One region of the Streptomyces sp. NPDC002328 genome, then DNA from elsewhere that is predicted to be linked to it. Evidence: riboswitches for the same ligand, from Rfam matches in the RefSeq annotation. Region 1 holds a riboswitch; each other region holds the start of a gene.
The links. A riboswitch is a leader RNA that binds a small molecule or an ion and turns the genes downstream of it on or off. The one in region 1 is predicted to bind cyclic di-AMP.
Positions count from the first base shown of each region.

Region 2: another riboswitch for cyclic di-AMP. It lies ahead of ACFYX4_RS26580 (M23 family metallopeptidase); the one in region 1 lies ahead of ACFYX4_RS08930 (transglycosylase SLT domain-containing protein).
Region 3: another riboswitch for cyclic di-AMP. It lies ahead of ACFYX4_RS07925 (NlpC/P60 family protein); the one in region 1 lies ahead of ACFYX4_RS08930 (transglycosylase SLT domain-containing protein).

Region 1 covers NZ_JBIARQ010000002.1:553,231-562,821, reverse strand. The annotation lists gene ACFYX4_RS08960 (hypothetical protein) at 80-613, opposite strand; gene ACFYX4_RS08955 (hypothetical protein) at 618-2,528, opposite strand; gene ACFYX4_RS08950 (polysaccharide deacetylase family protein) at 2,647-3,459, opposite strand; gene ACFYX4_RS08945 (glycosyltransferase) at 3,456-4,871, opposite strand; gene ACFYX4_RS08940 (GNAT family N-acetyltransferase) at 4,905-5,993, opposite strand; gene ACFYX4_RS08935 (HAD family hydrolase) at 6,242-7,066, shown strand; gene ACFYX4_RS08930 (transglycosylase SLT domain-containing protein) at 7,097-7,579, opposite strand; cyclic di-AMP (ydaO/yuaA leader) riboswitch at 7,583-7,769, opposite strand; gene ACFYX4_RS08925 (polyprenyl synthetase family protein) at 8,407-9,417, shown strand.
Region 2 covers NZ_JBIARQ010000011.1:250,777-260,367, reverse strand. The annotation lists gene lhgO (L-2-hydroxyglutarate oxidase) at 1-224, shown strand, start outside; gene trmB (tRNA (guanosine(46)-N7)-methyltransferase TrmB) at 297-1,127, shown strand; gene ACFYX4_RS26590 (PrsW family glutamic-type intramembrane protease) at 1,179-2,732, shown strand; gene ACFYX4_RS26585 (aldo/keto reductase) at 2,780-3,724, opposite strand; gene ACFYX4_RS26580 (M23 family metallopeptidase) at 3,840-4,874, opposite strand; cyclic di-AMP (ydaO/yuaA leader) riboswitch at 4,882-5,040, opposite strand; gene ACFYX4_RS26575 (PP2C family protein-serine/threonine phosphatase) at 5,295-6,467, opposite strand; tRNA gene ACFYX4_RS26570 (tRNA-Met) at 6,514-6,587, opposite strand; gene ACFYX4_RS26565 (dihydrofolate reductase family protein) at 7,071-8,198, opposite strand; gene ACFYX4_RS26560 (MarR family winged helix-turn-helix transcriptional regulator) at 8,249-8,776, shown strand; gene ribA (GTP cyclohydrolase II) at 8,933-9,591, shown strand, end outside.
Region 3 covers NZ_JBIARQ010000002.1:350,715-360,305, forward strand. The annotation lists gene ACFYX4_RS07910 (esterase/lipase family protein) at 1-614, shown strand, start outside; gene ACFYX4_RS07915 (M23 family metallopeptidase) at 731-2,446, shown strand; gene pcrA (DNA helicase PcrA) at 2,544-5,033, opposite strand; cyclic di-AMP (ydaO/yuaA leader) riboswitch at 5,305-5,465, shown strand; gene ACFYX4_RS07925 (NlpC/P60 family protein) at 5,474-6,682, shown strand; gene ACFYX4_RS07930 (tellurite resistance/C4-dicarboxylate transporter family protein) at 6,815-7,786, shown strand; gene ACFYX4_RS07935 (hypothetical protein) at 7,809-8,162, opposite strand; gene ACFYX4_RS07940 (NlpC/P60 family protein) at 8,686-9,591, shown strand, end outside.

The sequences.
Region 1 (9,591 bases):
CCGCCCCCCAGGTCGCCTCCCACGCCGTTCCCCACCCCGCTTCCCTCGCTGTTTCCCCTGCTCAGCCGGTGCCTGCCCGTCATGGGCCGCCGCCGCTGGAGGAGCGGCGTTCGGCGCGTTCGACGGCGCCGCGTCGCGCGGCGGGCAGCGGCAGCCCCGGCAGGGCCGCGACGACCGTCGTGAAACCGGCGAGCCAGAACAGGAACGCCGTCATCGAGAAGCTCTCCACCAGGAACAGCGAGGTGGCGGTGAGCACGCCGAGCGAGAGGCTGACGGGCGCGGCGAGCGCGAAGGCCTCCAGCCGGGCGCCGAGGGCCAGCCGTCCCGGCTGCGGGTACAGCGCGGCGCAGCCCGGCCCGAAGAGGACGAAGAGCAGCACCGGGATCCAGCGCAGCGGGGCGGGCCCGGGGACGAGGGTGGCGGCGGCCAGCGCGAGCCAGCCCGAGGCCGCGACGAGGAGTCTGAGGTGCGTGGAGGCGACCCGGAGACCACCGGCACCATCTGTGCCACTGGCACCACCGGCACCACCAGTGCCACCGGCCTCACCGGCACCACCGGTGCCCGGAACCTGATCGGGAGTGTCGACGTCGTCGGAGCGGGTGCTGGAGTTCATGGGCTCACCTGACCGATCGCGATGACGGGGCCGTGTCCGGGCGATACTCCAGTACGACGCCGTACGGGTGGCTCTCCACGGTCCGGAAGAGCGGTGAGGCGGACAGCTCGGACCGCAGGGTCTGGAAGCCGCCGGCCGGGAGCAGGCCCTCCCCGGCGGCGTAGACGTCCTGGGTGCGGGTGAGGATGACGTACGCCCTTGTCCCCGGCGGGATGCCGTCGGCGAGGTAGCGGGCCGGGTCCCTCAGCATCTTCTCGTTCTCCGGCAGCTCCTGTTCGGCGAAGAACCAGTGCTCGACGCGGTCGTAGCGGTGGAGCGCCTGCGGGAAGGACCCGCTGGTGGCGAGGATGAGCGAGCCGTCGGGCGCGTTGTCGAGGGTCCGGGTGACGAGCGCGGTCTCCTCGGGCGGCGTGTAGAACATCCTCTCTTTGCCGTAGTACGACGGCAGGAAGCCGGCCAGCAGCACCAGCAGGACCGCCAGCAGGACGAAGGCCGACGTCCTGCGCCACAGCGCCTTCACCCGGCTGCGCCGGGATCCCGCGACGGCCGGCACGAGCGCGGCGGCGGCGAAGAAGGCCGCCCCGGGCAGGGCGAACAGATAGACGCGGAAGAGCATTTCGCCGCCGTAGTCGTTGACGGCGAACAGCGGCACCGGGGCGACGGACACCAGCAGCAGGGGCAGCGCGCCGCGGGTGAGCCGGCGCCGCAGCACGACGGCGGCGCCGGCGAGGGCGGCGACGGTGAGCACCATCAATACGTTGGCGGTGCCCGCGAGTTCGGGGCCGGGGCCGGTGAGCTGTCCGGCGTAGCCGGCGCGGGAGTTCTGCGTCAGCTCGCCGATCGACTCCTTGAGGGTGGCGAGCGTCTCCACGAACAGCGGCCGGCCCATGGTGAGGTCCCAGGTGAGCATCAGCAGCGCGGCGACGGCCAGCAGCCCGTAATTGCGGTAGCGGCGGGTGAGGTTGAGCGCGAGCAGACAGATGCAGAGCATCACCGGGGTGAGCTGGTGCGTGGCGTTGACGGCGGCGATCATCGGGGCCAGGATCACCACGCAGATCGCGCGCTGCCCCTTCCCCGTGGGCGGCGGCACGGCGGCGGCGGCCGGGTCGAGGAACGTACGGTCGCGCAGTCGTCCGGCGGAACCGGGCCGCACGAAGTGCCGCAGCACGACCGCGATGACGGTGAGGTGCAGCAGGTAGGCCAGGCCCTGCGGCGAGAAGTAGTCCTGGCCCACCCAGTTGGCGAGCTGGAAGATCCAGACGGCGGTCCAGATCAGCCGCCAGTCGTCGCAGAAGGTGCGGTAGATCAGGACCAGCACCGGCATCAGCAGCAGGCCGAAGACGATCGGCGCCCAGTTTGCGTACGCGGCGGCGCTCTCCACGCCGAAGGCGCGCACCAGGCCCGCGTTGAGCGTGAAGAAGCCCGGCCACTGGTCGTAGGCCGACATGTTGCCCGACAGCGCCGCGCCCGGCCGGAGTTCACCGTTGGCGAGCAGCGTGTCGACGACGGCGTCGTGCTTGGAGGCCCAGGGGTAGCGCACCGCGTCGTACAGCACCGCCGGCGGCGCCTTGAGGGCGAACAGCAGCGCGGCGCAGTGCGCGGCCGGCCACCAGGGCGCGGTGCCCGCCCGCCGCAGACTGACGACGAAGCCGGCGGTGAGGACCAGCAACGACAGGTAGTAGACGGCCGGGAGGCGGTCCAGCAACCCGTAGTCGCCCATCTCCCGGAAGCCGATGCGGGGCAGGGAGTACACCCACAGCCCGGCGGCGAGGAGCAGTGCGAGCGGGGCGGGGCCGGGCGGGCGGCGCGGGAACCGCACGGATCTTCGGCCGTCGTCGACGCCGCGTGCGGGCTCGGGGGCGGGCGGCGGCGGCACGCTGCTCTCCGTGGCCGGTACGGGCACATGTGATGGCACGCTGTGGCTCCCTCCCCCGGGCCGAGTATAGGAATTTCCTCTTCTTTTCACATCAATCGCGCCAAAACTGCCCGCCTGTCCCCACGGCCGGCCGGCCCCGACCCCGGCCCATGCGGGTTCAGCCGGCGAAGACCGGGCCCCGTACGACCGCGCGGGCACGCCGGTACCACCGCCAGCCGACCGTCTTGGGCCCGTCGCGGTACGGGGCGACCCGGGCGCCGCCGCCCGCCAGCCAGGTCTCCACGTCGGCGACGGTGTGGCCGCGGCGCACGATGAGCCGGGCGATGCGGTAGTGCTCGTCGCGGTCCGAACTGAGCGCGTGGCGCACGGCGGTGGCCGTCTCGTAGCCGGCGGCGGCGGCCGTGCGGCGGACCCGGGTGCTGTTGTAGCCGTGCGGGTAGGCGAGATGACGGATCCGGTGCCCCAACGCGTCCTCCAACACCGCGCGCGAATCGCGGAGTTCGTGAGCCAGCGCCTTGGGCGCGAGGGTGTCCAGCTGGGCATGGGTGACCGTGTGGCTGCCGATCTCCATGCCGGACTGCTCCAGCCGTGCCGCGCTCGCCAGCGTCATCATCGGCGCGGGCGGCAGCAGGCTGCGGCCGCCCGGGGCGATGGCGCCGGTGGTGAGATAGGCGGTGGCGGGCAGGCCACGTCCGGCCAGCGCCTCGGCGGTCGGGCCGGGCAGGTCGGCGAAGCCGTCGTCGAAGGTCAGCAGCACCGGCCGGGGCGGCAGCGACGCCCGCCCCGCGAGGTGGTCGGCCAGCGCGCTGATGGTGACGGGCGTACGGCCGCTGTCGACGACGGCGTCGAGATGCCGGCCGAACTCCTTCGGGCTGACCGTGAACTCGGCGATCCAGTCCGGCGGGTCGTCCATCACGGCGTGGTACAGGAACACCGGGATGGCCCCGAGGCGGCCCGCGGCGGCGGTCATTCCGTGCCTCCGGACGCCCCGTAGGGGACCCGTCGGCGGGCGGCGCCGAGCGCTCGCCGGGCACGGGCGCGGAGATAGCCGACAGGCCCGTAGAGCATCCCCCGGCGCTGCAAGCGCGACAGCCGCCGGGGCCAGACGTGCGTCCGCTCGTCGTGCCCCCCGGGCGCGCTGCGCGCGCCTGCTCCCGCCCCCCGGCTGGCCGTCAGCGTCCGCGCGTGGGCGAGTCCGCGGGGCAGCCGGGCGAGGAACGCCGGCAGCAGGGCGGGCCGGTTGACCAGGATCGCGGTGAGGTAGGCGGTGAGGCCGGCGCCGTAGCCGTACGCCTGGGTCTCCAGGTCGTGCCAGGTCTCCCGGTGGTGGTGCCAGACCAGAGCCCGCGGGGTGTAGCGCAGGCGGTGTCCCTGGGCGAGGACGCGGACGAAACCGTAGAGGTCGTCGCCGCCGCGGGCCGGCGTGCCGACGCCGGTCGCCGGGTCGAAGCCGCCGATCGCGCGCAGCACGTCCGTCCGGAACGCCATGTTCGCGCCGGAGCCGAACCGGCCCGCGGTGAACGGGAACAACGGCTCGTCGGCGGGCGGGTCGTACGGGTCGTACGTCCGTGCCGTGAAGCCCTTCGCGAAGCCGCCGTGGCTCTCCAGCAGCACCTGGGCCGGGGTGCGCAGCCGGGCGGGCAGGATCAGCCCGGTGGCGCAGCCGAGGCCGGGGTCGGCGGCGAAGGGCGCGGTGAGCTCGGTGAGCCAGCGCGGGTCGGCGACCACGTCGTCGTCGGTGAAGGCGATCACCTCGCCGTGCGCGGCCTCCACGCCCCGGTTGTGCGCGACGGCGAGACCGGGCACCGGCTCGACGACATGGCGCACCCGTTCGGCGTACTTGCGTTCGATCAGGTCCCGGGTCGCGTCCGTGGCCGGCGCGTTGTCGACGACGACGATCTCGAAGTCGGGGTGGTCCTGGGCGAGCAGCGAGTCGAGCGCGCGGGCGAGCTGGTCGGCACGGTCCCGGGTGGCGATGACGACGGTGGTGGAGGGGACGGTGGCGGAGGGGACGGGGGCGGAGCGGACGGAGGGCACGGAGGGCGTTTCGGCACGAGCCCCGTCGCCGCCCCTGTCGCCCTCCCCGCGCTCTTCTGCGATCAGCTGCTGGGCCAGGCCGACGAGCACGGCCCTGGGATCGGCGCCCTCCGGGACCGTCCCGAGCAGGGTGCCGACCGGCAGGCCGCCCCTCCTGACCAGGACGAACACCTCGCCGTGCGTGACGGGCGGGCTGCCCGGCCCGGGGCTGAGCGCCGCCACGCCACTGGCGTCTCGGCCGGGCAGGTCCAGCTCGGCGACCTGGACCGGCCCGATGTCGAGGAACCGCCGTATCTCCTCCTGCACACGTGCTGCGTCGCGCGACACGAATCCCTCCCCGCTCATGGTTCGTCCTTCACCTCTCTCATGGTTCGCCCCTCACCTCCCCCGCAGCCGGCCCGCGCTCTTCAACGCCCGGTTCGCCGCCGCGGCGAGCCTCGGCCGGCTGCGTACGAAGTGGTGGGCGCGGCGGGACGGCTCGCGGCTCAGCCAGTGCAGCGCGGCGCCCGTCCCCGGACGCGTCCACGCCCCCTCGTACACGGGCAGTTCGCCCGTCCGCAGCGAGTCCTTGTACTCGGCCGCTCCGCGCCCCAGATCGAGCAGCCCGATGCCTTCGGCGGCGGCGGCCTCCGCCATCCGCAGATGCAGCACCAGCCCCGGCGAGTACTTCGCGAACTCCGGGTCGTACGCGGGGAACCAGCAGGCCAGGACGGTCGTCGACCGCAGCCCGAAGTGGGCGGCGACGGGCCGGTCGCCGGCGTAGAGGACGGACAGGGTGCCGGAGCAGTCGGGGGCGCGCGTCCCGGACGCGAGCCGGTGCACGAGCCGGGTGATCCACTGCTGCGCGAACCGGTCCCGGCGTCCGGTCCGCCGGTACTGGGCGGACTTCCACGCCATGAGCGTGCGCAGCGCGGCCGGTTCGCGTTCGTCGAACACGAACCGCAGCGGCCCGGCCTGACGTCCGAGCCTGCGCTCCTTGGCCAGCGTCGTCTTGAGGAACTTGGGCGACTGCGCGCGCAGGACGGACTCGTACGTCTCGTACCCCTTCTCCACGTCGATGACGAAGGAGGCGTACTCGGCGGCCGCGTACCGCGTGAACAGCCCCTGCTCCGCCTCCAGGTTGTCGAAGGCGAAGCTCGACAGCGAGCAGGCGCGCATCAGTTCGTCCGGCCCGAGCCCGATTCCCGGGCTCAGTACGGCGCCCTGCGCGTCCGAGACGCCGTACGCGAGGGCGTGCCCCTGTCCCAGCAGGCCCCGCTCATGGGGCAGGAAGCCGACCGGTTCGCGCCCCTCGTAGACCACCGCCACGCGCGTGCGCGGCCTGACGCGCCCCACGGCGTCGGCGAACTCCGGTTCCATGAAGGGGTTCCGCGGAGCGGGTGACGCGGCGCGCAGCGCACGCCACCGCTCCCTTTCCCCCTCGCCGAGATCCTCCGGACTCGACACACGAATACGTCCACTGCTCAACCTGACCCCCCGATCAAGTCCCCCCTGGACACTCTGGACGGTACCGCTCAAGACAGTTCGGGCGGTAGGTAGCGGACCATGTTGTTGCCAACCGGTGCAGACCGCCCCTTTCCCTCCGTCACCGTATAAAGGTGAGGCGGGGCCAGAGCGGGGGGCCGGCGAGGGGGGCGGCAGGGGGCCGGAGCGGGGCCTTGGCGGGGCTGAACCGGCGGTGAGTTGGGGGCCGTCGGAATCCGTATTCTCTGATCATGGCCGCACCCCTCGCATATGCCCCGCGTTCCGCGTACTCCCTCATCGCCACCGACCTGGACGGAACGCTGCTCCGCGGCGACGACACGTTCTCCGACCGGTCGCTCGACGCGCTCGCGCGGGTGGCCGCCGCCGGCGCCCGGCACCTCGTGGTGACGGGCCGCCCGGCGCCCCGGGTACGGCCGCTGCTGCACATCCTGCGGAACCGGGGGCTCGCGGTGTGCGGACAGGGCGCGCAGGTGTACGACGCCGGCGCGGACCGCCTGCTGTGGTCGGTCACCCTGGACCGGGAGCTGGCCGAGACGGCGATCGGCAAGATCGAGGCCGAGGTCGGGCAGGTGTTCGCGGCCGTCGACCAGGACGGGGTCGACGGGCTGACGCTCATCGAACCGGGCTACCTGATGCCGCACCCGACCCTGCCCGCCCTGCGCGTCGGCTCGCGCGAGGACCTGTGGTGCGAGCCGATCAGCAAGGTGCTGCTGCGCCATCCCACCCTGACCGACGACGAGTTGGCGTCGACAGCCCGCTCGGTGGTCGGCTCGCTCGCCACGGTCACCATGTCGGGGCCGGGCACGGTGGAGCTCCAGCCGTCCGGCGTCACCAAGGCGACGGGCCTGGCCCTGGCCGCCGAGCACCTCGGGCTGCGGCCCGAGGACACGCTCGCCTTCGGCGACATGCCCAACGACATCCCGATGTTCGACTGGGCGGCGCGCGGTGTGGCGATGGCCGACGCCCATCCCGAGCTCAAGGCGGTGGCCGACGAGGTGACGACGTCGAACGAGGACGACGGCGTGGCCGTCGTCCTCGAACGTCTCTTTCCCTGATCGACCTGACCGGCCTGGTCGAAGAAGTGATCAGTACGCGCCGAAGACGTTGTCGATCGAGCCGTAGCGGTCGGCCGCGTAGTTGCAGGCGGCGGTGATGTTGGCGACCGGGTCGTACGGGTCGTACGCGGTGCCGGCGACGTGGTACGCGGCGAAGGTCGGGTCGATGACCTGGAGCAGGCCCTTGGACGGGGTGCCCTTGACCGCGTTGGAGTCCCACAGGTTGATGGCGTTCGGGTTGCCCGACGACTCACGGATGATGTTGCGGTAGATGCCGTTGTAGGTGCCCGGGATGCCCTTCTCGGCCATGATCGCGAGCGACTGGCGGATCCACCCGTCGAGGTTGTTGGGGTAGCCGGCCAGCGTGGTCGCCGGGGGAGCGGCGGCCGTGGAGGCGGTGGTCGCGGAGGCGGTGGTCGCTCCGACGAAGGGGAGGGCGAGCACGGCGGCGCCGGTGCAGGCGACGGCGATGGCGCGGGCGAAGCGGCGGCGGGGCTGAGCGGCAGCGGGCATGGGGAAGTTCCTCTCCGGCGCCTGCGAGGTGAGCTGTCGGGTTCGGGCGGGGAGGTGCCCGGTCGGCCGCCGTACGGATACGGCGGCACGACTTCACCCCTAGCCGTGCCGATACGTGCGTGACGTACGGTCCGGCGGTCTTTCTGGGTCCCCCGCTCCTGCCGTGCGAGATGTTCGTCGATGGATGACGTCGGGCGGCGGCAGGATGAGGCGTCTGCCCGACTGGCCGGGAACGTATGCGAGAGCACATGTCCGGAACAAGTACCGGATTCGGGGAACACCCCTATTGACCTTGGTCTGGTGTTTTTGGGATGCTTGATCCTTTGCTTTCGGCAAGTGTCAACTCGGGTGCCGGGCTGAGGGATCCGGGGGTCGGTACGGGGTCGGTGGTTCCGTGACGAAGTGAGCCAACTCACCCGTGATGACAAGAGTGGGTAAATCGGGCAATGGGCGTGAAGTCGCTTTTAAAGGGGTGGGGGCGGAATCCAGGAATTCAAATGGAGGGAATGTCTGATTTGATGCCGTTTATCGAAGGCTTCGTGAGATACGGCACACCTCCGGGCATGTATCGGCGCTTCCGGGTGAGTCGATGGGGGTGGACAGGTGTCCGACCGGATCATCGGATCGGATGATCGGAAAGTCGGCGGTCGTGATCCGGTGCCTCCCGGGCCGAACGCGGCACCTCCCGGTCGAGCGACGTGGGGGCCGGGTGACGTGGGGGCTTATCGGTGATCGAAACGTGACCGGATACGCTGACTTGAGTGATGGCAGCGACGTATCGACAAACCGTGTAACGCCACTAGACACCAGCAGACAGGAGACCCCTCGTGACCGTCGTCGGGCCGTTTGGGCTGAGCGTGCGGGACCAGGCTCTGGAAGCCGATGTCCAGGCCGGATTGGCGGCTGTCGAGGAAGGCTTGCTCGAGGCCACCAAGAGTGAGGTTCCCTTCATCACCGGTGCCGCGCAGCATCTGGTCCGGGCGGGCGGGAAGCGGTTCCGGCCGCTGCTCGTGATGCTGGCGGCGCAGTTCGGCGACCGGCACGCGCCGGGCATCGTGCCGTCGGCCGTGGTGGTGGAGCTGACCCACCTGGCCACGCTGTACCACGACGACGTGATGGACGAGGCAGAGGTGCGGCGCGGGGTGTCCAGCGCGAACACGCGGTGGGGGAACTCGGTCGCCGTGCTGACCGGCGACTTCCTCTTCGCGAGGGCCTCCCACATCCTCGCCGACCTCGGGCCCGAGGCGGTCCGGGTGCAGGCGGAGGCGTTCGAGCGGCTGGTCACCGGGCAGATCCTGGAGACGGCGGGGCCGACGGACGGGCGGGACCCGGTCGAGCACTACCTCGACGTGCTGGGCGGGAAGACCGGGTCGCTGGTGGCGGTGTCGTGCCGCTTCGGCGCGATGATGTCCGGCGCCGACGAGACGGTCGTCGACGTGCTCACCCAGTACGGGGAGCGGCTCGGGGTCGCTTTCCAGCTCGCGGACGACGTCCTGGACATCGCGTCGGACTCGCACGAGTCGGGGAAGACGCCGGGGACGGATCTGCGGGAAGGGATCCCCACGCTGCCGGTGCTGCGGTTGCGGGAGCGGGCGGCTCGGCTGTCGTTGCCGGAGGACGTCGCGCTCTGTGAGCTGCTGGACTCCGACCTCAGTGACGACGCTCGGCACGCGGAGGCGCTGGCCGCGCTTCGGGCGCACCCGGCGTTGGAGCAGGCTCGGGCGGACACCGTGCGGTACGCCAAGGAGGCGCGGGCCGCGTTGGTGCCGTTGCGGGAGTGTGAGGCCAAGAGGGCGTTGATGGAGCTGTGTGATGCGGTGGTGCACCGGGCTGGGTGAGGGCGCCTGCCCACCCACCCGCCCGACTCGGCTCCTCGAGAGGTCCCCTCGACCCCCCGGGGCTCCGCCCCGGACCCCCTTTTCCCACCCACCCGCCCCTCTCGGCTTCTTGAGGAGCGGGCCTCGAACCGCCCCGGGGCTCCGCCCCGCACCCCGGCGGGGACGCCGTCCCCT
Region 2 (9,591 bases), on a different contig from region 1:
GGCGGCTGCTGCCGGCGGTGGAGGCGGAGGACCTGGTGCGCGCGACGGCCGGCGTGCGGGCGCAGGCGGTGCTGCGGGACGGCGGGCTGGTGGACGACTTCCTGATCCGGGAGGCCCCCCGGACGATCCATGTGCTGAACGCGCCCTCCCCCGCGGCGACGGCGTCCCTGCCGATCGGGCGCGAGGTGGCCAGGAGGGCGTTGGGACTGCTGGGGCCGGTGTGAAGAGAGGCTGATCAGAGGAACCTGGCGGGCGGGAGCCGCTCCCCACCACGGCACCCGTAAAATCGACCTACTGTGTCTGATTTCCCGAACCCCGAAGCCCCCGCCGACGCGCACGCGCACGCCCCGGGCGAGTCCGTCCGGCACACGCGTGCCAAGGGCGAGCCCCGCTTTCCCGACGGGCCCAAGGCCGACCCCGCCGGTTCGCACTTCGAGCGGCGGATCCGCAGTTTCCAGCCGCGCCGGAGCCGGGTGACCGCGGGTCAGGCCGACGCGCTCCAGCGGCTGTGGGCGAAGTGGGGCCTCGACATCGACGGCCACCGCGTCGACCTCGCCGAGCTGTTCGGCGACGACGGTCCCGTCGTCCTGGAGATCGGCTTCGGGATGGGCGAGGCGACCGCGCAGATGGCCGCCGCCGACCCGGCCGCCAACATCCTCGCGGTCGACGTGCACACCCCCGGCCAGGGCAATCTGCTGAACCTCGCCGACCGCAACGGGCTGACCAACGTCCGGGTCGCCAACGGCGACGCGATCATCCTGCTGCGCGAGATGCTCACCCCGGACTCCCTCGACGGGCTGCGCGTGTACTTCCCCGACCCGTGGCCCAAGAAGCGGCACCACAAGCGCCGCCTCATCCAGCCGGAGTTCCTCGACCTCGCCGCGACACGGCTGAGGCCGGGCGCCCTCGTGCACTGCGCCACCGACTGGGAGCCGTACGCGGAGCAGATGCTCGAGGTCCTCACCGCGCACCCCGCCTTCGAGAACACCCGGCCGGACGGCGGTTTCGCGCCCCGTCCCGACTTCCGTCCGCTGACCCGTTTCGAGGGACAGGGGCTGGACAAGGGTCATGTGGTGAACGATCTGCTCTTCCGGCGCGTACAGCACGGAGAGCGCGGGGATCACTGACCGGCCGAAATCCCCTCCACCGCCGTCCTCTCGCTCGTTAGGGTCGATGCCGTGGCCATCAGTCCGCCGTTTCCGCCGTACCCGCCGCACCCCGGCACGACAGCCGAGGGCGGTGTGCTGCGGCACGCGCACTGGTGGCAGCACAAGTGGGTCCGCTACGGCGCGCTGATCACTTTGCTGGCGCTGTCCGGACTGGTCATCCTGGCCCTCGTCCGCGAACAGACCGGCACGGAGGGCTTCCTGGTCGGCCTCGGGCTCGCCGTCCTGCCCGTGCCGCTGCTCATAGCCGCGTTCCGCTGGCTGGACCGGGTCGAGCCCGGACCCTGGCGGAACCTGATCTTCGCGTTCGCGTGGGGGGCGTGCGCGGCGGCGCTGATAGCGATCGTCGCCAACAGCTTCGCGACCCGGTGGATCGCCACGGCGACCGCCGACCCGTCCAGCGCGGACACCCTCGGCGCGACGGTGATAGCCCCCGTCGTCGAGGAGACCGCCAAGGCTGCCGCCGTGCTCCTCGTCTTCCTCTTCCGCAGGCGGGACTTCACCGGGATCGTCGACGGCGTGGTCGTCGCCGGCATCACCGCGACCGGCTTCGCGTTCACCGAGAACATCCTCTATCTCGGCACCGCGTTCGGCACCGACCAGCTCAGCGGCGACAGCGGCATCGCCTCCGTGACCGCGGCGACCTTCTTCGTACGCATCATCATGTCGCCGTTCGCGCACCCCCTGTTCACCGTCCTCACCGGCATCGGCTTCGGCGTCGCGGCGCTCTCCGGGGAGCGCCAGCACGTGCGGCGCGTCCTGCTCCCGCTGTCCGGGCTGCTGCTCGCGATGGGCATGCACGCCTTCTGGAACGGCTCGTCGGTCCTCGGCGAGTGGGGGTTCTTCGCGGTGTACGGGGCGTTCATGGTGCCCGCGTTCGGCGTGCTGACCTGGCTGGTGGTGTGGACGCGGCAGCGCGAGCTGGGCACGGTCCGCGAGGAGCTGCCCGCGTATGCGGCGGCCGGCTGGCTCACCCCGGCCGAGCCGTACGCGCTCGGCTCGATGCGGGCGCGGCTCATCGCCCGCAAGTACGCCCGGCAGCACCTCGGCAGGCCGGCCGCGCGGACGGTCGCGCAGTACGAGGCCTACGCGACGTCGCTGGCGTTCCTGCGGCACCGGGGGCGGCTCGGCCGGGCCGGCTCCGACTTCGTCGCCCGGGAAGGGGAGTTGCTGAACGAGCTGTGGCGGCGCAAGGACGTGGCCCGGCCCGCCCTGGACCACGCGGCCCGGATGACGGCCCCTCCGGTACCGGTGGCGGCGCCGCCGTGGCCGGTCCACGGGGCGTACGGGCACCCGGCGGCGGGGCCGTACCCGCACTCCGGGTGGGGCGGTCCCGCGGGGTATCCCACCCCTGGGTACCCGGGGTACTCGGGGCAGCCGCACCCCGGCCCCGGATACGCGGGCCGGCCCGAATTCGGGGTGCAGCCCGGATACACCGGGCAGCCCGGGTACACCGCGCACCCCACCCACCCCACGCACTCCCCGCAATCCCCGCAATCGCCGCACGCGTCGGGGCAGCACTCAGGGCATCCGGCCTACCCGGGACACACCCCCTACGGGTCGTAGGGGGACGAGGGACGCCCCCACCCGGTCGCGTCCTACGCCGACGCGTCCTACGCCGACGCCTCCGTCAGCCGTGCGACCTCCGTCGGCGTCAGTTCCAGGTCCGCCACCGCCAGCAGGGCCGGCAGCTGCTCCACCGTCCGCGCGGAGGCGATCGGGGCGGCCACCGTCGGCTGGGCGGCGAGCCAGGCCAGGGCCACCGTGGCGACCTCGGCGTCGTGCGCGCGGGCGATCTCGTCCAGGGCCACCAGCACCCGCTGCCCCCGCTCGGTCTGAAGGTGCTTGGCGGCGCCCTCGGCCCGCGCGCTCTCGACGGTCGCTCCGGGCCGGTACTTGCCGGTGAGGAAGCCGGACGCGAGCGCGAAGTAGGGGACGGCGGCGAGACCGGCGTCGGCGGCGGCGTCCTGGAGCGCGCCCTCGTAGGTGTCGCGGGAGACGAGGTTGTAGTGCGGCTGGAGGGCGACGTACCGGGCGAGCCCCTCGCGGTCGGAGAACTCCAGCGAGGCGCGCAGGCGTTCCGGCGAGATGTTGGAGGCGGCGATCTGCCGCACCTTGCCCGCCTTCACCAGCTCGTCGAGCGCGCCGACGATCTCCTCGACGGGCACCTCGGGCTTGTCGAAGTGGGTGTAGTAGAGGTCGATGCGATCGGTGCCGAGGCGGCGCAGGGAGGCGTCGGCGGCGGCCTTGATGTTGGCGGCGGTCAGTCCCTGGTAGTCGGGGTGCTGGCTGACCTTCGTCGCGACGACGACGTCGTCGCGGTTGCCGCGCGCCTTGAGCCACTTGCCGATGAGCGTCTCGGACTCACCGCCGCTGTTGCCCTCGATCCAGGCCGAGTAGGAGTCGGCGGTGTCGACGAAGTTGCCGCCCGCGGCCGTGTAGGCGTCCAGGACGGCGAAGGTGGCCGCCTCGTCGGCGGTCCAGCCGAAGACGTTGCCGCCGAGGGCCAGCGGGAAGACCTCGAGGTCGGAGGAACCGAGCTTGCGCGGAGAAGTCATGCTTCTCGTCAACGCATCGGCCGGAGGCGCTCATTCCGCGCCTCCGGCCAAGGGTTGGTAAATCCGGGAGATCTCAGGGGCCCGGGTCCCAGGGGCCCGGAGGTCTCTCAGGGGCTCAGACGTTGAGGCCCTTGTCGCGCAGCCAGGCGCCCGGGTCGATGCCCGCGCCGCCGCCCGTGTGGACCTCCAGGTGGAGGTGGGCGCCGGTGACGTTGCCGGTGGCGCCGACGCGGCCGATGACCTCGCCGGTGGTGACCTTCTGGCCGACGTTGACGCTGATGGAGGACTGGTGGGCGTACCAGATCTCGGTGCCGTCGTCGAGGGTGAGCACGGTCTTGTACCCGTACGACCCGTCCCAGCCGGCCGAGGTGATGGTGCCGCCGTGCACGGCCTTGATCAGGGTGCCGGTGGGGGCCGCGAAGTCGAGACCGGTGTGGTACCCGGAGGACCAGTAGGCGCCGGCCTGACCGAACGACGAGGTGATGGTGTACGAGGAGGTCGGCAGCGTGTACTGACCGGCGAGCTTGGCCAGGCGCTCGGCCTCGGCCTTCTTCGCGGCCTCCTCGGCCGCCTTCTTCTTCGCGGCCTCGGCCTTGGCCTCCGCCTCCTGCTTGGCCTTGGCGGCGGCGTCGGCCTCGGCCTTGGCGGCTGCCGCCGCGGCGGCGGCCTGGGCCTTGGCCTCGATCTGGGTCTGCTGCGACTCGGCCTGCGCCATGATCCGGCTGCGGAGCACCTCACCGGCGTCGGCGGCGCTCTCGGCGACGGTCTCCTGCGCGGCGACCGGGTCGGCGGCGACGCTGCCGAAGCTCGCGAGGGCCGGCGCGCTCTCCTTGGGGGTGTCCTCGTCCGAGATGAGGGAACCCACTGAGGGGAGGTCCGGCATGGAGATGGAGACCGGCGGCTTGCCGGTGTTGGCGCTGGCCATGCCCGCGCCGCCGACAGCGGCTATGACGCCGACGCCGAGAACGGTGGAGCTGCGGGCGAGTCCGCCGCGCTGCTTGGCGACACGGTGCCGACCGCGAACCGGGCGAACGGTCTCCGCGGTGGGATTCCATTCCTCCCAGGGGCCCTCGTCGGTGCGGTAGCTGCCGTACCCGAAGGTCTGGCTGGGCGCGGAGGGGGCTTCCGCGGCAGGGCGGTTGGACGCCACGCGGGCGCACTCCTTTCCTTCCGTCGCCTACCGGGTTAGCTGACGGGTTCGGAGCGGGAAGGTCTCCTACGCGCGTATACCGGCCGTTGTCACACGGCGGCTCGGCGCGATTCACCCCAAGTTGGTGGTTCCCCGGTTCCCTTGCGGGATTCGGCGCGTGCGCACGGAGCCGACTCTTGTGACGGCTGGGACGACCGCGCTGCGTTATCGAACGTTAATAGACTCGGGGGCATGTTTCCAAGCTGTTCCTCTTGATCAACAACATTTCTGGCCTGGACTTTCGCCCCATGACCGGTGAAAAACGGGCGAGTTGACCACACCTCCATCCCCTACGGGCCACCCCTGAGCCCACCACGGCAGGTGACGAAGCGTCAGATGTCATGCGCAGGGCACTCGCCCGATCACCCGACGTGACATTGATCAAGGATGCCGTACGGCGAGCAGCGCCATGTCGTCCGTCGTCCCGCCCCGGGTGTGCCGGCGTACGTCGTCGGCGAGGGCGGCGAGCAGCGCGGCGGGGTCGGGGTAGGCGCGGCCGGCGAGCCGCTCCTCGGGGTCGTAGAAGCGGCCGTCGGCGTCGCGGGCCTCGGAGAGGCCGTCGGTGTAGAGCAGCAGGGTGGACCCGCCGGGGTAGGCGGTCTGCTGCGCGCGGACGGGCCAGGCGCCCAGGTCGCCCATGCCGAGCGGCAGCGCGGCCTCCCGGGCGGGCAGCGCGCGGACGGCGCCGTCGGCGGCGATCAGCAGCGGCGGGGGGTGGCCGCGGTTGAGGAGGCGGACCACGCCGTCGCCGTGCGGAATCTCGGCGAGGACGGCCGTGGCGAACCCCTCCAGGGTCTCCAGGCTCTCCCGCCGGGCGCTCTCCCGGGTGAGCGCCCGCTCCAGGCGCTCCGCGACCGCCTCCAGGGTGACCTCCTGCTCGGCGGCCTCCCGGAAGGCCCCGATGACGACGGCGACGGCGGCGACGGCCCCCATCCCCTTGCCCCTTACATCCCCTACGACCAGCCGGATGCCGTGCGGGCTGTCCTGCACCGCGTACAGGTCGCCGCCGATGAAGGCGTCCGCCTGGGCCGCCTCGTACCGCGCGGCGATCCTGAAGCCGCCGATCCGCTCGGCGGGCTCGGGGAGCACCGCGCGCTGGGCGGCCTCGGCGATCTCGCGCGCGGAGGCCAGCCGCTCGGAGCCGCGCCACACGACCCGGTTGAGGACGGCGGCGAGCACGGTGACCGTGGCGACGGTCGCCACCTCGGTCACGGTGTCGGCGTCCGGCCCCAGGCCGAACCGCGCGTGCACCGCGTAGGTGGCGACGAGCGAGAGGACGCCGGTGACGACGGTGCCGGCCAGGGAGTACAGGGGCGCGGCGACCAGCGGCGCGGCCGTGAAGAAGGGGACCGCCGTGAAATGGCGCGGGGTGCAGATGTCGTAGAGGATCCCGCCGGCGATCAGCAGGGCGGGCAGGACGCGGAGCAGGGTGCGGACGGCCGACAAGCGCCGTTCCTCGCGGGTCTGCCCCTCCTCGTCCACGTCACCAGGGTTGCCGGAACCGGGGCGGAGGGCGAGCGGGTGTGGGCCGACCGGGTCCGGCCGTGCACGCACCGAGGGCCGGAACCCTGGATTCAGGATTCCGGCCCTCGGCCTTCAGTAGCGGGGACAGGATTTGAACCTGCGACCTCTGGGTTATGAGCCCAGCGAGCTACCGAGCTGCTCCACCCCGCGTCGTTGTGATTCCAGTGTACGCCATTCGCGGGGCCCTACGAACCACGGTCGCTTCCACGCCCGATTCCAGGCCCGCGCAGCCCCACGCCCCGCGGTCCCCACCGGCCTCGCCGGGCCCCGGCGCCCCACGGCCCTCGCTGCCCTCGCGCTCCGCCCGCCACGCTGGGCCCCGACGCCCCACCGCCCCCACTGCTCTCGCGCTCCCGGCCCCACCGGCCTCGCCGGGCCCCGTCGACCCGCGGCCCCCACCGCCCTCGCCACCCTCGCCACCCTCGCCGCCCCACCGGCCTCGCCAGGCCCCGTCGACCCCCCGGCCCCCACCACCCTCGCGCTCCGCCCGCCACGCTGGGCCCCGACGCCCCACCGCCCCCACTGCTCTCGCGCTCCGCCGTCCCCCGCCGCCCTCGCCGCCCCACCACTCCCACAGGCCTCGCCGGCCCCGTCGACCCGCGGCCCCCACCACCCTCGCCGCCCTCGTCACCTTCACAGCAGGTGGCTGTTCGGGGTCTTGGCGCGCTCCTCGTACTCGGGGAGTACCAGGACCTCCACGCCCGCGGAGGCGAGTCGGCCGCTGCCGTCGGCGTCGCTGACGAAGGTGTCCGGCTCCCGCCAGGCCGTCACCACGCGCCGGACGCCCGCGTCGAGGATGAGCCCGGCGCAGGGGGTCGGACGGGAGGAGCGGCGGGCGCAGGGCTCCAGGCTGCTGTACACGGTGGCCGCGGCGAGGCGGGGGTCGGCGGGGTCGATCTTCGCGAGGGCGGCCTCCTCGGCGTGGACGACCGGGTCGTCGGCCTCCCGCGAGTGGCCGCGCGCCAGCTCCGTCCCGTCGGCGGCCACCACCACCGCGCCGACGCTGAACGCGGTGCGCGACGGCGGGCAGTCGGCCGCCAGCTCGCAGGCGAGGGCCAGCCAGTGCCGGTCGGCGGCGACGGGGACCGGCCCGGCGCCGGGCGCGGTGGGCTCGTAGCGGGTGAGGACGACGTCCTCGATGCGCCGGGTCTCGACCAGGCGCAGCCGTCCGCCCTGGTAGCCGCCCGGGCCGAAGAGCCGGGGCGCGTCGGCGTCGCCCACGAAGAGGGGGGCCAGCACGAGCTGGAGTTCGTCGGCGAGGCCCGCCTGGAGGAGCTGGGTGTGGACGGTCCCGCCGCCCTCGACCATGAGGCGTCGCACACCCCGGACGTCGTGCAGATGTTCGAGAAGTCGCCGCCAGTCGAGGCCGGGACCGAGCGGGACGACGTCGGCGGCGAGGCCGAGCGAGCGGGCGCGCCCGGCGCCCTCGTCGGTCGTGTAGACGACCTTCTCGCCGCCCGTGTGCCAGAAGTTCGCCGCCGGGTCGAGCTCGCCGGAGCCGCTGACCGTGACCTTGAGCGGGTACTCCGGCCGGCCCGCCGCCGTCCGGGCGGCCCTGCGGTCCGGGGAGTTGACCAGGAGCCGGGGGTTGTCGGCGCGGATGGTGCCGGCGCCGACGAGGATGGCGTCGACCGAGGCGCGCACCTCGTCGACGCGGTCGAAGTCGGCGGGGCTGGAGAGCAGCAGGCGCTCGGGGCCGGTGTCGTCCAGGTAGCCGTCGAGGGAGACGGCGGCGGACAGCAGGACGTACGGGTACGGCATCGCGCGACCTCTCCCTTGGTTCAAGTTTGAAACAAACTTACACTGGTGGCATGACGACCCGCTGGCTCACCCCCGAGGAGCAACGCGCCTGGCGCGCGTACGTCGCCGGCTACCTCCTCCTGGAGGACGCGATCGACCGGCAGCTCCAGCAGGAGGCCGGCATGCCTCATCTCTACTACTCCATCCTCGCGAACCTCTCCGAGTCTCCGGAACGCCGACTGCGGATGACCGAACTCGCCGAGCGGCTGAAGATCACCCGCAGCAGGCTGACGTACGCGGTCACCCGTCTGGAGAAGGACGGGCTGCTGCGGCGCGAGGACTGCCGCTGGGACCGGCGCGGAAGCGTCGCGGTCCTGACCGACGAGGGCATGACGGTGCTGGAGAACGCGGCGCCCGGCCACGTCGACACTGTCCGCGCCTTCCTGTTCGACCGGCTCACCCCCGAGCAGGTGGGACAGCTGGAGGAGATCTTCACGCAGGTCGCGCGGGGGCTCCAGGGCGACGACGGCAGCGGCGGGAGCGCGCCGGACGACCTGCCGTGGCGCCGGCGGTCGTCACCGTGCTCGGGCAACGAGTGAGCGACGGCTGAGCGCCTATCGAGCGCCCGTTCGCCCGTCCGACCATTCGGCGCCCATTGCTTCAAATTTCAAGCATGAGGTAGGGTCTCGCTCCGTAGATCTGCTTCAAATCTGAAACAGGTAGACGCGATCCGCGCCCGGACCGGGAGGCCCCGTATGCCCGACACCCTTGCCGCCACCCCTGCCGCCGTCCCAGCTGTCACCCCTGCTGTCACGCCTGCTGTCACCCCTGCCGCGACTGTGCGCGCCCGCGTCCGGGTGCCGCTGCGCTTCGGCGACGGCTACTCCGTCGACGCCGAACTGGTCACGTTCCACGGCCTGGTGGACGGCCAGGAGCACGTGGCCGTCGTCCTCGGCGACCCCGGCCCCGTCCCCCTGGTCCGGCTGCACTCCGAGTGCCTGACGGGCGACGTCTTCGGCTCGGCCCGCTGCGACTGCGGCCCGCAGCTGCGCGAGGCGGTCGAACGCATAGCCGACCGCGGCGGCGTCCTGCTCTACCTGCGCCAGGAGGGCCGCGGCATCGGCCTCTACAACAAACTCGACGCGTACGCCCTCCAGGACCAGGGCCTGGACACCTACGAGGCGAACGCCGCCCTGGGCCTGCCGGAGGACGACCGGGACTACACGGCCGCCGCCCAGATGCTGCGCGCCCTGGGCATCTCCGGGCTGGACCTGCTCTCCAACAACCCTGACAAAGCAGACCAGTTGCGGACGCTGGGAATCGACGTCCGCGACCGCGTGCCGACGGGCGTCTTCACCACCCCGCACAACGTGCGCTACTTGCGGGCGAAGGTCCTCCAGACACAGCACACACT
Region 3 (9,591 bases), 200 kb from region 1:
TCGACAACCGCTCCGTCTTCGTCCTGCTGCGCCGCAGTCTCGCCCAGCACGGCAGGCACCGTGTCGAGTCCCTGAACTACTCCCCGCTGACCTGCGACATCCGGACCGCGGCCGAGCTGCTCGGCCGGCACATCGAGGAGATCTGCGAGCGCACGGGCAGCAGCCGGGTGGACGTCGTCGGGCACAGCCTCGGCGGTCTGATAGCCCGCTACTACGTGCAGTGCCTCGGCGGCGACAGCCGGGTGCGGACGCTGGTCACGCTCGGCACGCCGCACTCCGGCACACGGGTGGCGCCCCTGGCGAACGCGCACCCCATAGTGCGCCAGATGCGCCCCGAGTCGGAGGTCATGGCGGAGCTGTCCCGGCCCGCCCCCGGTTGCCGCACGAACTTCGTCAGCTTCTGGAGCGACCTGGACCACCTGATGGACCCCCTGGAGAGCGCCCGCCTCGACCACCCCGATCTGCGGGCGCAGAACGTCCAGGTGAGCGGCGTCGGCCATCTCGCCCTCCCCGTGCACCCGGCCGTCGCGACCGGCATACGGGAGGCGCTCGACACCGACCGGGCGGCAGCCGCGGCGGCGGCCCCGCACACGGACGGCCTCACCGTGGCCTGAGGACCGTCCGAGCAGCCTCACGGTGGCCTGAGGACCGTCCTGACAGCCGAACGAGATCGAACACGTCTCGAACATAGGGCCAAACCCGCGCCCGCCCTCCCCCGAAACGGGGCCGAATGCCCCTTTCACGCGGGCGCGAAACCTGCGGAAGATTGTCGTGCCCGCGTACTGCCGGGTACAGTCGCCGCACTGCTCTGGCAGCCCCTGTTGTCGAGGCGAGAGAGAAGTTGGTGAACGACCGTCACCCGTCGGGGACCATGACCACCCCGGCCCCGGCTTCCGACGCCGACTCCGCGCACTACGCGTCCTACGGCACCCAGGAGGCCTCGTACGACGGCTTCACCTCGTACGGCTACGACAGCGGCACCGCGGACGGCGGCAACGCCGACACCGGCACCCACCCCACCGGGCACTACGCGGCGGACCCCCTCTTCGGCCACCTGCCGGCCGAGGGAACTCCGCCCGGCACGTACGACGCCACGCAGTGGTCGACGGGCACCCACGAGACGCTCGGCACGGGCAGCCACCAGACCCTGAACTACGACCCGTACGCGGCCCAGCACCACGCCGTCTACGACACGGGCGCGTACGAGACGACCGCCTGGTCCACGGACCAGCAGCAGCTGTCCGCCATCCCGCAGCAGTCCCCGGCCCCCGACACCAGCGGCCAGTGGGACGCGAGCGCCTGGCTCCAGCCCGACCCGTCCGAGGGCGCGGCCGAACGGACCCAGCAGTGGGAATGGGGCACGCAGACCTTCGACACCGGCGCCTACGACGCCACCCAGTGGAACTCCGACGGCGCCGCCACCCAGTCCGGCGACGACTACGAGCACCAGACCGAGGTCCCGTTCGACCAGCAGGCCACCGCCACCTTCGAGGCCGTCGCCTACGACGAGGCGGGCGCGTACGACGACACGGGCGCGTACGACGAGAGCCCCTACGGCGACGCCGCCGGCTACGACGAGCACACCGCCGCCGACGGCGATCCGGCCGCCACCGGCGAGCTGCCCGCCGTCTCCTCGGTCCCCCTCCTCGACGGCCAGGAGGAGGCCACGCCGGCCCCGTCCTCCCGGGTCGCCGCCCGCGCCGCGAGCCGCTCGCGCCGCCGGACGCCCGCGAAGCGCTCCGCGCTCATGACCGTGGCCGTGCCCTCCGCCTGCGTGATGGGCGTCGCCGGGATCGCCGCCGCCTCCGTCGGCACGCTGACCGGCGGGGACGACAAGGAGACCACGGCGTCCGCGTCGGAAGCCCAGCCCGTGAAGCCGTCCGCGGCCAACAACAAGCTGGACGCCCAGCTCCAGACGCTGAGCGCCGAGGCCGACGACTTCGCCGACCGCGCCAGCCGTACGCAGGAGCGCATCGACCTCAAGGCGCAGCAGGAGGCCGAGCGGAAGAAGGCGATCGCGGAGGCGGCCCGCAAGGAGCGGCTGCGTCCCAAGTACGCCCTGCCGGTCGGCGCGCACGGACTCAGCGCCCTCTACGGCCAGTCCGGCATCAACTGGATGTCCCAGCACACCGGCATCGACTTCCCGGTCTCCTACGGCACGACGGTGATGGCCGCGACCGACGGCACCGTGCGCACGCAGTACAACGTCGCCTACGGCAACATGATGATCGTGACGGCGAAGGACGGCACGGAGACCTGGTACTGCCACCTCTCCAGCTACCGCGTCGCCTCCGGGACCAAGGTGAAGGCCGGCGAGCCGATCGCCTACTCCGGCAACTCCGGCAACTCGACCGGCCCGCACCTGCACTTCGAGGTCCGGCCGGGCGGGAACAGCTCGATCGACCCGCTGTCGTGGCTGCGCAGCCACGGCCTGGACCCGACATAGCCGACCCGGCACCCCTGATGAGCGAGCCCCCGCCCTCACGGCGGGGGCTTCTCTCATGTCAGGGCTTCTCGACCGGCTGTCAGGGCTGCACCGGCCGTCAGAGCTTCTCCACCGGCGCGTACCGCAGCAGCAGCCGCTTCGGCTTGGCCTCGCCGAAGTCGATCGTGGCCTCCGCGTTGGCGCCCGTGCCCTTGACCCCGACGACCGTGCCCAGCCCGAACTGGTCGTGGGTGACGCGGTCGCCGACGGCCAGGGCGACCACCGGCTTCTCCGCCGTGCGCCGCGTGGCGAAGCCGGACGCGCCGGACGCCGAGGAGCGCGAGCGGGACGACGACAGCGAGGCCGCCACCCCGGACGCCGGGCCGCGGGAGGGCGGCGGCGAGGCCGCCCCCGTCCGCTTCCAGTCGACGTGCGTGGCCGGGATCTCCTCCAGGAACCGGGAGGGCGGGTTGTACGACGGCTGCCCCCACGCGCTGCGCAACGCGGACCGCGTCAGGTAGAGCCGCTCCCGCGCGCGCGTGATGCCGACGTAGGCGAGACGGCGCTCCTCCTCCAGCTCCTTGGCCTGGCCGAGGGCGCGCATGTGCGGGAAGACGCCGTCCTCCATGCCGGTGAGGAAGACGACCGGGAACTCCAGGCCCTTGGCGGTGTGCAGGGTCATCAGCGTGATGACGCCCGAGCCGTCCTCCTCGTCGTCGGGGATCTGGTCGGAGTCGGCGACGAGCGCGACCCGCTCCAGGAAGTCCGAGAGCGAGCCGGACGCCTCGCCCTCCGCCGACTCCTGCTCGAACTCCAGGGCCACGGCGGCGAGTTCCTGGAGGTTCTCGATGCGGGTCTCGTCCTGCGGGTCGGTGGAGGCCTGCAACTCGGCCAGGTAGCCGGTGCGTTCGAGCACCGCCTCCAGGACGGTGGCCGGTCCCGCGCCCGACTCGACGATCGTGCGCAGCTCCTCCATCAGCGTGTTGAACCGCTTCACGGCGTTCGTCGACCGCGCGGCCATGCCGTAGGCCTCGTCGACGCGCTTCAGGGCCTGAGGGAAGCTGATCTTCTCGCGCTGGGACAGGGCGTCGATCATCGCCTCGGCGCGCTCGCCGATGCCCCGCTTGGGCACGTTGAGGATGCGGCGCAGCGGCACCGAGTCCTCCGGGTTGGCGAGGACCCGCAGGTAGGCCAGGACGTCCCGGACCTCCTTGCGCTCGTAGAAGCGGACCCCGCCGACGACCTTGTAGGGCAGGCCGACGCGGATGAAGACCTCTTCGAAGACACGGGACTGGGCGTTGGTGCGGTAGAAGACCGCGACGTCCCCGGCCTTCGCGTCGCCCGCGTCGGTGAGGCGGTCTATCTCGTCGGCGACGAACTGCGCCTCGTCGTGCTCGGTGTCGGCGACGTAGCCGGTGATGCGCGCGCCCTCGCCCGCGTTGGTCCACAGGTTCTTGGGGCGGCGGGACTCGTTGCGTTCGATGACCGCGTTGGCGGCGGACAGGATCGTCTGCGTGGAGCGGTAGTTCTGCTCCAGCAGGATCGTCGTCGCGTCCGGGTAGTCCTCCTCGAACTGAAGGATGTTGCGGATCGTCGCGCCACGGAAGGCATAGATCGACTGGTCGGCGTCGCCCACGACGCACAGCTCGGCCGGCGGCACGTCGTACGCGCCGGGCGGCACGTCGACGGGGTGCTCGGAGGTGCCGACGAGCTCCCTGACCAGGGCGTACTGGGCGTGGTTGGTGTCCTGGTACTCGTCGACCAGGACGTGCCGGAAGCGGCGGCGGTAGTGCTCGGCGACGTCGGGGAAGGCGCGGAGCAGGTTGACCGTCGTCATGATCAGGTCGTCGAAGTCGAGGGCGTTCGCCTCGCGCAGCCGCGACTGGTACATGGCGTAGGCCTGCGCGAGGGTCTTCTCGAAGCCGTCGGCGGCCTGGGCGGCGAAGTCCTCCTCGTCGATCAGCTCGTTCTTGAGGTTGCTGATCTTGGCGCTGAAGGACTTCGGCGGGTACCGCTTGGGGTCGAGGTCCAGATCACGGCAGACCAGGGCCATCAGACGCTTGGAGTCGGCGGCGTCGTAGATCGAGAACGACGACGTGAAGCCGAGCTTCTTGCTCTCGCGGCGCAGGATGCGCACGCACGCGCTGTGGAACGTCATCACCCACATCGCGTTCGCGCGCGGGCCGACGAGCTGCTCGACGCGCTCCTTCATCTCGCCCGCGGCCTTGTTGGTGAAGGTGATCGCGAGGATCTGGCCCGGGTGGACCTCGCGCTCGGCGAGGAGGTGGGCGATGCGGTGGGTCAGCACGCGCGTCTTGCCGGAGCCGGCGCCGGCGACGATGAGCAGCGGGGCGCCCGCGTGGACGACGGCTGCGCGCTGGTTGTCGTTGAGCCCGTCCAGGAGCGCGGCGGCGTCGATGACCGGGCGCGGGGCGCCGTCGCGGTAGTGGGCGTCCCGGTCCGGGGGCACGTCGAACTTCCCGCCGAACAGATCGTCCGGAACCGACTCCGGAGCGTGATCGTCCTCGGGCGGAGGCGGGGGCTCCTCCTCGTGGCCGCGCGGGGCCTGGAGGCTCGCCAGGAAGCTGTCGTCAAAGAGGCTGCTCATCGCTCTCCGAGTCTAGGGGGCCGCACTGACAACCCGCGGCCGTCCCGGAAACATCCCGGCCGGACACACACGACGGACCCGGCGAAGCATGACAAACCCTCCCGGTTCACCCGGATCGATCACGGCAAGTGGAAGCCCTGACCCAAGGTCACGAAAATGTATCGGGCATATCACCCATCAACCTTCACAGGGACCACACCAGTTGGCTACCGTGCCGGGCAGGCCGTACGACCCCCACCGGCGAACCTCGCCGGGCCGCGCGGCCTCCGCCGAGTCCGGCGCGCCCCCTCGCGGCAGCCGGAGCCGGGGACCCACCGAGACCTTGGGGTGAATCGGCCCTCCTTCCCTTCGGGGACGCGGCCGTAGGGCAACCCTTCCGAAGCACCCGCCCGAACCCGACAGCTAACCCGGTAGGCGGAACACGGAAGGAGTCGCCTCCCTTGGCGTCGCAGCACCGCAAGCCCCGCCCCCCGGGTTCGCGCGTAGCAGGCATACGCACCCCCGCCTTCGCCACCGCCGCCCTGACCTCTGTGGCGCTGCTCTCGCAGACGGCCAACGCCGCGCCCTCCACCGACGACAAGCCGAGCCTGGAGGAGGTCGAGAAGAAGGTCGGCGACCTCTACCGGCAGGCGGAGTCGGCGACCGAGAAGTACAACGCCGCCCAGGAGAAGACGACCACGCAGCGCAAGCGCGTCGACACCCTCCTCGACGACGTCGCCGAGCGCACCCAGAAGCTCAACGAGGCGCGCGAGGAACTGGGTTCCTTCGCCGCCGCCCAGTACCGCACCGGCGCCTCCGCGCCCGACACCGCGGCCTTCCTGCTCGCGGACACCCCGCAGGACTACTTCGACCAGAGCCAGCTGATGGGCCGGCTGACCGAGCGGCAGAAAGACGCGGTCGACGACTACGTCACCGAGCAGTCGGCGACGATGAAGAAGCGGCAGGAGGCCTCCCAGAGCCTCGAGTCGCTCACCGCCTCGCAGAACGACCTGAAGGCCGCCAAGGCCACCGTCCAGAAGAAGCTCGGCGACGCGCGCGTGCTGCTGTCGCAGCTGACGGCGCAGGAGAAGGCGCGGCTCGCCGCGATCGAGGAGCGCAAGCAGCAGGAGGCCGCCCGCAAGGCGGCGGAGCTGGCGCGGCAGCAGGCGGCCGAGCAGGCCGCGGCACGGCAGGAGAGCGGCGGCTCCACGGGCACGGACGCGCCGTCGACGTCGCCGACGTCACCCTCGTCGCCGTCCTCGCCGTCCTCGCCGTCCTCGCCGTCGTCCCCGGCGGCGGACGCGTCCTACGCCACCAAGGCCGGGAAGGCGCTCGCCTACGCCCGCGCGCAGATCGGCAAGCCGTACGTCTGGGGCGCCACCGGCCCCGACGCCTACGACTGCTCCGGCCTCACCCAGGCCGCCTGGAAGGCCGCCGGCGTCTCGCTCCCGCGCACCACCTACGACCAGGTCGACGCCGGCACGACCGTCTCCCTGACCGACGCCAGGCCCGGCGACCTGATCTTCTTCTACGACGACGTCACGCACGTCGGCCTCTACATCGGCAACGGCATGATGATCCACGCGCCCAAGCCGGGGGCGTACGTGCGCGAGGAGTCGGTGTACTACGACGGGGAGTCCTCGATCCACAGCGTGGTCCGCCCGGCCTGAGTCCCCTCGAGGGGAGGTCCGGCGTCCCCCGGAGGTATGAGGCGGCGTTCTCCGTAGTGCGCCCGCGCGTATTTCCGGTGGCCGCCGCGCGTGCCCCCGAGCGAGCCGCCCCGGGCTCCTTAGCATCGCCGCATGCCCGGCTCTTCGTCCCTGCGCGCCTGGTGGTCGCGGCGTCCGCCGGCGGCCGGGGCCGCCGTGATGGCGACCGGCGTCCTCTCGGTCGGTCTGCTGCTGGCCGGGCACGAGACCCTGTCCGTCATCGCCCTGGTGCTGGCCGGCCTCGCCTGGGCGGCGCTGGCGGCGGACTTCGTCGTGCGGCTGGCCCGGGACCGCGAGCGGTGGTGGGCCGAGGCGGGCACGCCCGGGGCGCTCACCGCGGTCGCGGCGACGGCCCTGCTCGGCACGCGGATCGCGGCCTCCGGTCCGGACGCGCTCGCCAAAGCGCTGCTGGCGCCGGCGGCGGTGCTCTGGCCGCTGCTGCTCGTGACCGTCCTACGGCACTGGGGGCGGCGCATGCCCGGGGCGGTGTTCCTGTGTTGCGTGGCCACACAGGCGCTCGCTGTGCTGGGCGCGACCCTCGCCCGGTCCGAGACGACGGCCTGGCTCGCGCACACCGCGCTCGCGCTGTTCTGGCTCGGCCTGATCCTCTACGGCATCGCGCTGTGGCGGTTCGACCGGAGGCAGGTGGCCGAGGGCGCCGGGGACCACTGGGTGGCGGGCGGGGCGCTCGCGATCTCGGCGCTGGCCGGGGCGAAGCTCGTCGAGGCCGGCGAGAGCGGCATGTACCTGTGGAACGCGGACGACCGCGGCGCCCTGCGCACGCTGACCGCCGCGCTGCTGGTCCTCGACCTGTGCTGCTACGTCGTGCTGCTCCTGGCCGAGGCGTGGTGGCCCCGGCCCCGCTACGCCGTGGACCGCTGGGCGACGGTGTTCCCCATGAGCATGACCGCGGCGTCGACGCTGACGGTCGCCGCCGCCCTCGACGTCCCGTGGCTGAAGGGCCCGGGCGAGGTGCTGCTGTGGATCGCGGTGGCGGCGTGGCTGGCCGTCGCCGCGGGCGCGGTCCTGGCGGCCAGGGAGTCGATCAGGTCCGGCGCGGGGTGAGGGGGTGAGGGGATCGGGCGGGTCAGGTCCACAGGACCGCGATGAAGACGTTGGCCACGGTCAGCAGCCCGACGAGACCGAACAGCGGCTTCTCCACCGTCTCGTCGTCCCGCTTCACATAGACGAGGCCGAGGATCACGACCAGCAGGGCCAGCTTCACCCCGATCTTGATGTTGTTGACCGCCTGGTCGTCCGCCTGGTTGAGGCCGACCAGGATCACGCCGGTGACCAGCATCGTCGCCGCGCCGTGCAGCATCGCGGGCACGAAGCGGGCCGTGCCCCGGCCCATCGCCTTCATCTGCGTGAGGAAGCCGCCGAGGAGCGCGGCGATGCCGATGATGTGCAGGCCGACGAAGAACTGGATGAGTACGTCCATGGAGCCGGATGCTAATCAGCCGGGCGGCCGGCGTCCGACACCGGCCCACCCTGCGCGGCACCGGCCCACTCCTGCCCGACACCGGGCCACCCCTGCGCGGCTCGTGCATATATGCGTCTCATAGCAGCCGACCGCTCGGATGTGCCCCGAAATCGCCGCATCGGTCAGCGCGGTGCGCGAAGTCGACTCCCTCGGACCGGCTCGGTGACCACATCCGGTCAGCCGCCAGTCCGCTCGTGTCACTTCCGCACATCGCGTCACCGACCCGACGTCACCGGGCCTAGCGTCCTCCCCCAGGTGACCGGCTCCCCACCGCCGTCCGGACCAGGGGCGGCAGTCGGCCACCACCGCCGAAAGTCCGGCGGCGTGCCCCCGCTCCCCTGTGCGGGCCGCCGCCGGACGCGTCAGCCGCTCCCCGCGGCCGTACGTCCGTCCGCTCCCCACGGCGGGCACGGGCCCCCGCCCGGCCCCATCCGACGGCCGTACCGACGAGGCGGGCGTACGAAAGGACGTGCAGTCCCACGTGGCAGCGCACCGCAAGCCTCGTCAGCGTTCGTTCGGCGGCCACGCGGCCCGTAAGGCGGTCACCATCGCCCTCGCGGGCGCGGCGGGCGCGACGGCCTTCGAAGGGGCCGGACACGCGGCTCCCGAGCCCACGCCGGCGCAGGTGAAGGCCAAGGTGGACAGGCTGTACCAGGAGGCGGAGGCCGCCACCGAGAAGTACAACGGCGCGCAGGAGAAGGCCACGGCGACCGAGGGCCGGCTGAAGGCCCTGCGGGACGAGGCCGCCCGCAAGGAGCTGCGGCTGAACACGGCGCGCGAGGCGCTCGGTTCGATGGCGGCCGCCCAGTACCGCGGCGGCGGCCTGGACCCCGCGATGCAGCTCGCCCTCTCCGACGACCCCGACGCCTACCTGGACGGCGCTGCCTTCGCCGAACGGGCCGGCGACCGCCAGTCCGGCGCCGTCGCCCGGGTCCGCAAGCAGCTGGGGGAGATCGAGCAGCTGCGGGGCGCGGCCCGCGTCGAACTGATCTCGCTCAAGAAGCGCCAGGCGGAGCTGCGACGGCACAAGAAGACGATCACCGGCAAGCTGGACGCCGCACGCGACCTGCTGTCCCGGCTCACGGCGCAGGACCGGGCCCGGCTCGAAGGAGGGGGTGGCGGCGGCGGAGGTGCGGGCGGCAGCGCGGACACCCGTGCCTCGCGCGGCTCCACGGGCCCCCGCGACGCCCTCCCGGCCCCCGGCTCCGCCGCCGCCCAGGCCCCCAACTCCCGCGCGGCGGACGCCGTCTCCTACGCCTACTCCAAGCTCGGCAGCCCCTATGTGTGGGGCGCGACCGGCCCGAACGCCTTCGACTGCTCCGGCCTCGTCCTGGCCTCGTACCGCTCCGCGGGCGTCGCCCTGCCCCGTACGACCTACGCGCAGATC